Tautonia marina: one gene and its partner. Each later gene encodes a partner of the first gene's protein in a complex. Links are inferred from orthologs where the notes say so. Each region holds a gene or a part of one and is shown on either strand. Other genes may lie near its edges.

Region 1 (3,220 bases):
CGGATGCGGGAAACGGGGTCATCCGACCCGGAGGCAGCCGATCCTCGGCTGTCTTCGGCCATCACTGAATCCTACGTCAAACGGCCGAGCTCTTGCAACGAAAATCCCGGAGATTTTGATTCATCGATGTTGCCGATCCTTTGGCACGTCAGAATCGATTTGGTCGATACCGATTCATGAGCCGCCGACCCGAGGCCCGTCGGGGTCGATCCGGGGCAGGGGGAGGAACGGAACAGACGCGCCGGCGTCGTAGGCGCGGTCGCCAGCCTCGAAGGCGGCGAAGCCGTCGGCCATTGCCACGGTGCGCAGGTCGGCCGAGCCAGCCCAGTTCAAGGGCTCGATGATGGAGCCCTCGCCCAGTCGGGCGGGGAAGAAGGTCGGCCGATCGCCTCGGTGGGCGAACGGTTTCGCCAGGCGGGCGGTGATTGTCGCGGCCGGTGCTCCTTGAAGCCCGCGCAAGACGCGAAGGGCCGGGGCGACGAAGAGCAGGAAGCCCACGACGCCGCTGACCGGGTTGCCCGGCAAGCCGAAGACGAGCGTTCCGGGCAATCCGCCGGGGCGATCCGGCCCGATCCCGAACAGCAAGGGCTTGCCCGGCTTCAGTCGGATCTTGTGGAAGACGGCCCTCATGCCGAGCCCTTCCAGCGTGCCCGGGACCAGGTCGAGCTTTCCGGCCGAAACGCCTCCGGTGATGAGCATGACATCGCGCGTGAGCCCTTCGGCCAGGATTTCCCGCAACCGCACCGGCTCATCCGGGGCGATGGGAGCCACGGCGCTCTCGGTGTTCGAGGCTCGCACCAGGGCATCGAGCATGGTGGCGTTGCTGTTGCGGATCTGGCCCGGTCCCGGGGTTTGGTCGGGCGGCACGATCTCATCGCCGGTCGAGACGATGGAGACGACCGGCCTCGGCACGACCTGCGGCGAGGCCCAGCCGACCGACGCGAGCAAGCCCAGCCTGACCGGGTCGAGCCGATCGCCGGGGCCAAGCAGGGTTTCCCCTTGCCGCATCTCCCGGCCTTTCGTCAGGCGGCCCGCGTCGGGGGAAACCGGTTTGCGGGGGGAGAGGGTGACGCGGTCGCCGGTTCGAGCGCTGTCCTCGACCATTACGACGGCGTCGGCTCCATCGGGCAGCGGGGCGCCGGTCATGATCGCCGAGCACTGGCCGGGTCCGATCGGCTTCGTCGGTACCCGGCCGGCGGTGATTTCCTCGATCACGTCCAGGTCGAACGGCCCTTCCCCTTGCAGGTCGGCCGATCGCACGGCGAAGCCGTCGAGGAGGGCCTTATCAAACGGCGGCAGGTCGCGGTCGGCCGTCACCGACTCGGCCAGGACGGCTCCCAGGGCGTCGGCCAGCGGCACCCGACGCGGGGGGAGGGACTGGGCATGATCGAGCACGGCGCGGAGGGCTTCGGCGACGGAGAGCATCGGCGCAGGATCTCGCTTCGAGTCGGAGGGATGGATCGGCCTTGCCGGTCATTTCCCGATGAAGTTCCGCAGCAACTCGGTGCCGGCGTTGGTCAGGAAGCTCTCGGGGTGGTACTGCACGCCTTCGAGCGGCCAGACCTTGTGCCGGATGCCCATGATCTCGTGTTGATCGGTCCAGGCCACGACCTCGAAGTCGGCCGGAACGGTGTCGGGCTTGAGGATCAGGCTGTGGTAGCGAGTCGCCTCGAACGGGTTCGGCAGGCCGCGGTAGACCCCCTGGCTGTCGTGGTAGATCAGGGAGGTCTTGCCGTGCATGATCCGATCGGCGCGGACGATCGAGCCGCCGAAGACCTGCCCGATGCACTGGTGCCCGAGGCAAACGCCCAGCAACGGAACCTTGCCCGCGAACTGCTCGACCACGGCCATCGAGATGCCCGCCTCGTTCGGCGAGCAGGGGCCGGGAGAGATAATGACGTGCGTCGGCGACCGCGAGGCGATCTCCTCGGGGGTCGTCTGATCGTTCCGTACGACCCAGAGATCGAGCGTCGGGTCGATCTCGCCGAGGCGCTGAACAAGGTTGTAGGTGAACGAGTCGTAGTTGTCGATCAGGGCGATCATGCCGGTTCTGCCGGAGGACTGTCGGTCGGAGGCCAGGGGGTTCCCTTGCATCATATCCGGCAACCGTCACAACCGGAAGCGATTGCGGGACAGTCGTGGGGATCGGGAGGGTCGAACCGGGTCGCGGCGTCGATGGTTTAACGATGAACGGGAACGGGGCGTTGTCGGAGTCCGGAGGACTGCCAGCCGACCGCCCGAGCACCATCTCAAAGAGGAGGGAGTCCCGATGCTCGCCGGCCTGACGATTGCTCTGGGTCTGACCGTGTTTGGTGGTCAACCCCTTGGGGGGCAGATCCTCTCCCCACCGCCGATCCCCGCTCATCCGGTCCACGGCATGCGCGTGCCGGCTCATGGTCCGGGAGCGCTCGCGGTCGCGCACGGTGGAGTTGGACACGGACACGAATACGGACATCATCACGCGCACGGCGGCTCGGGGGGCTTCATCCTGCCGAACCCCGGACCCGGCGACGGCTGGGGCTTCCCAAACGATTCGCCCGACGGCTACGGCTGGTACGATCCGGGCATTACCTTGCCGATCCGAGAAGACCGCACCACCGCCTACTACTTCCGCCGCTACATGGCCGTCCCGCCCGAAACCATGTTCCTGCCGAACTACTACAACCCGTTCGTCACCCGAGGTCAGCGGTACTTGCCCTATTCCGGGATGGGCGGCATGCACGCCGCCGGCGGTGCCCCGAGCGGATCGGCCGCCACTCCCGTCAGCCCCTACAGCGATCTGACCCGCGAAGTCCCCTCGGCCGAGGTGCCCAGCTTCTCCGGAGAGGTCCAGGCGCCTCCGTCGAACTCCAGCCGGATTGACAGCATGATCCGCAATTGATTGACGCGGCGTTCGATGGCTCGTCTCCTGGCTTCCACTCCTCCGAAACTGCGGGCCCTCTCGCTCGGGTTGAACCGTTCTTCCTTTCGATCCGCAATCATTCCTGAGCGAAGGGGGCCCGGCTCGTTGAGCCTCGATCGGCCCCAGGCGGTTTGTGGAGCCGAACAACTGCCCTCCGCAGCGGCGCATCGCTACACTGGCGGCGCGATCGTTTCGAAGCGGTCGCTTGTTTGACCCCCTTTTGATCGAGGCCGCCATGCTTCCCGAGCCATCACTGCTGACGTTCCTCGCCCTGCGAATTCGATCCCTTCCGGCCTGGCTGGTCGCCATCACGTTGTT
Region 2 (3,197 bases), on another replicon or contig:
GGGTGATTCAGAAGCGTGCGAAGCGGTCGGCGAGGGTTTGGAACTGGGGGGCGAGGGGGCGTTCGGGGTCGGGCCAGATGGTGAGAAATCCGGAGTAGTGGATTTCTTCGAGGGAGCCGAGGTATTCCTCCCAGTCGAGGACGCCGGCGGGGAAGCCGAAGCCTCGGGGGTGGAGGGAGAAGGCGGAGGAGGGGCCGAGGTCGGAGGCGGAGGAGGCGTCTCGGGCGTAAGCGTGGGCGACGAGAGGGCCGAGGGCTCGGGTGGCCTCGATCGGGTCGTGGCCCATGCGGAGGAGGAAGCCGGGGTCGAGGCTGGCGGCGAGGCCGGGCTGATTGAGGGTGTCGAGGAAGGCGCGGAGGTCAGCGCCGGATTCGGTGCCGGTTTCGAGGGCCAGGCGGATGCCTCGGTGATCGGCGCGGCGGCCGAGTTCGTGCAAGGCGTGGGTGAACAGGGCGCGGCGGGAAGCGTCGGACTCGGGGGGAACGGCCCCGACGCGGGCGAGGACGAGCGTCGCGCCGAGGTCGAAGGCCAGGGCGAAGGCGGAATCGGCCTTGGCCAGGCGGTCGTCGAGCTGCTCGTCGGTGTCGAACGGGCGTCGGGTGGGGAGGCTCAGGGCGGTGAGCGAAACCTCAACCGTGCGCAGCGCGTGGCGAAAGTCGCGGCGGCCGGTGTCGGAAAGTCGAGAGGGGTTGAGGTCGCCGGTGGCGTCGAGGACGATTCCTTTGGCCCCGAGTCGGGCGGCCTGGCGGAGCTGGTCCTTGACGGTCTGGTCGGGGTCGGGGAGCAGGCGAATGCCGAGCGGAGAGCGGATCATGGGGTCGTGTCTCGAATCGAGCGGAATTGGCGCGGGGGTCGGCTCTTGGTCTGATGGGATTGTATCGTGGCGGCGGTCGTTTTCGAACCGATCGCGTCGCGATGTGTTTCCAAGTTCGCCCGAAGTTGACGTGACGGACCCCGCTGCCGTGCCCGAGACCCTGCCGCCGACGATCGGCCTCCCCCTGCTCCGATTCCCTCTGGACCTCTCGGCCGATCGGCTCCGCCTGCGGGTCGGCAGCATGCCCGGCGCGGCCTTGCTGGAAGGGGGACCGGGCTTCGGCGATGCGGGGCGCTGGAGCATTCTGGTGGCGCATCCGGTGGGGACGTTTGCGTTCGATCCGAGGGACGACGAGGAACTCGGCCGAGGCGATCCGCTGGATCGGCTGGGTCGTTGGATCGAGGAGCTAGGACTGCAAGGTCCGCTGCCCGCGGAGTTGGGACGTGAAACGGGAGACGACTTGCCACCGTTTCTCGGGGGGTTGATCGGGGTCTTCGGCTACGATCTGGCCCCCTGGATCGAGCGCGTGCCGCGCAAGGCTGCTTGCGCCAGCCGGATGCCGAGCGTTTTCTTTCGTCTGTACGATACGTTTGTGGCGGTCGATCATCGCTCGGAAACCGCCAGCCTGTGGGTGGTGAACCTGCTCGGCGAGCCGATCGAGCGGGTCGAGGAGCGGGGGAATCGCTGGCGAGGATGGCTGCAAGACGCTCCTGAACGTGTGGCGAAATCGCGGTTCGAGACGCCGCTGGTCAGCAATTTCTCGGCGGAGGGGTATCGACGGGCCGTGGGCCGGGCGGTGGAGTACATCCACGCGGGAGACATCTTTCAGGCGAACATCTCGCAACGGTTCGAGGTCAGAGGGACTCCGGTGCCGCTCGATCTGTATCGCCGATTGCGCACGAGAAGCCCGGCCCCCTACTCTGCGCTGTTGCGGCTGGATGAGGAGCGATCGGTGATCAGTTCCAGCCCAGAGTTGTTTTACGAGACGCAAGGGGCTCGGATCGTGACCCGGCCGATCAAGGGGACAAGGCCGCGGGGAATTTCGCCATCGGAGGATGAGGCGCAGCGAGCCGATCTCATCGCCAGTGCGAAGGATCGCGCAGAACTGGCGATGATTGTCGATCTGGAACGAAACGATCTGGGGAGAGTCTGCGCGTATGGATCGGTCCGGGTCACGGAGCCATCGTCGATCGAGAGTTACGCGACCGTGCATCATCAGGTGGCGACGATCGAGGGACGATTGCGCGAAGGGGTGGGGCCGATCGATGTGGTGCGGGCGGTCTTTCCGGGGGGTTCGATCACCGGGGCGCCGAAGATCCGGGCGATGGAGATTATCGACGAGCTGGAGCCAACCCGGAGGAGCCTCTATACGGGGGCGATCGGGTATTACAGTCTCGGAGGCCGCTCGGCATTCAACATTGCGATCCGGACGATGCTGGTGGAGGGGAATCGGGTGTCGTATCAGGTGGGCGGCGGTATCGTGGCCGACAGCGACCCGCAGCTCGAATACGAGGAAACCCTGCACAAAGGGCGAGCCATGCGAGACGTGCTGGAGGCTCGGGGATGATCTGGGTCCGGGGGGAGATCGTTCCCGATGAGGCGCTGAGGATCAGCGTGTTCGATCGGACGTTTGAGCATGGGCTCGGGCTGTTTGAAACGCTTCGGACCTGGAACGGACGGGCGACGTTGCTGGAGCGGCATCTGACCCGGTTGCAGGGCTGGGCCGACGCACTCGGCCTGCCGATGAGGCCGGAAGAATTGCCGGATCACGGGGCGGTGGAGGCCTTACGGGAGGCGGAGGGAAGGACCGGAGATTGCTCGCTGCGGATCGTGCTCTCGGGAGGTTTTGATGAGGGCAGGCCCGGAACGATCTGGATGAGAACCCGGGCGCTTCCTCCGCCGATTCCCGATGCCGGTCTGAGCGTTTGCTCGCAGTGGAGAGTCGCCCCGGAAGACCGTCTGATGCAGGCGAAAACCTTGAATTACTGGTCGAGGCGGATTGCCTTCGAGGAAGCGCAGCGTCTCGGGTTTGACGAAAATCTCAGCCGGGACGAGTCAGGGGCGATCCTGGAAGGAAGCCGGAGCAATCTGTTTCTGGTGGAGCGAGGGGAGCTTGTGACCCCCGGGGTCGTCCGCTCGCAAGGTTCCTCAGCCCCGTTCCTGCCGGGAATCATGCGGGGGGTGATCATGGAGCGGGCGAACACGCTCGGGATGACCCTTCACGAGGAGGCGAGCGTGACGATCGACCGGATGATCGCGGCCGAGGAGTGCTTTCTCACGAACGCCGGACGAGGCATCATGCCGGTCGCCCGGTTCGATCCGGAGGGGGTGACCGGCCCTGAGAGAGGCCGTCGCTACAATACCCCTGGACCCGTCACGCAAG

Evidence for each region.
Region 2: the proteins of GA615_RS00455 (region 1) and pabB are in contact, whole or in part, in a solved structure (PDB 8RP0), measured with the Escherichia coli proteins. The link is inferred for Tautonia marina from one-to-one orthologs.

Annotation. Positions count from the first base shown.
Region 1 is NZ_WEZF01000001.1:107,952-111,171, forward strand. Bases 259-3,165 are described here. They hold GA615_RS00455 (anthranilate synthase component II), read right to left. Parts: upstream 2,044-3,165; coding sequence 1,474-2,043; downstream 259-1,473. Other genes in these bases: GA615_RS00450 (molybdopterin molybdotransferase MoeA), read right to left, coding at 259-1,425; GA615_RS00460 (hypothetical protein), read left to right, coding at 2,270-2,881; GA615_RS00465 (endonuclease/exonuclease/phosphatase family protein), read left to right, coding at 3,108-3,165. In the rest of the region: more of GA615_RS00450, read right to left, coding at 175-258; more of GA615_RS00465, read left to right, coding at 3,166-3,220. UniProt on the Escherichia coli protein: Part of a heterodimeric complex that catalyzes the two-step biosynthesis of 4-amino-4-deoxychorismate (ADC), a precursor of p-aminobenzoate (PABA) and tetrahydrofolate.
Region 2 is NZ_WEZF01000002.1:413,391-416,587, forward strand. The notes cover bases 279-3,162. They hold pabB (aminodeoxychorismate synthase component I), read left to right. Parts: upstream 279-944; coding sequence 945-2,381; downstream 2,382-3,162. Other genes in these bases: GA615_RS04190 (sugar phosphate isomerase/epimerase family protein), read right to left, coding at 279-814; GA615_RS04200 (aminotransferase class IV), read left to right, coding at 2,378-3,162. Also shown: more of GA615_RS04190, read right to left, coding at 8-278; more of GA615_RS04200, read left to right, coding at 3,163-3,197. UniProt on the Escherichia coli protein: Part of a heterodimeric complex that catalyzes the two-step biosynthesis of 4-amino-4-deoxychorismate (ADC), a precursor of p-aminobenzoate (PABA) and tetrahydrofolate.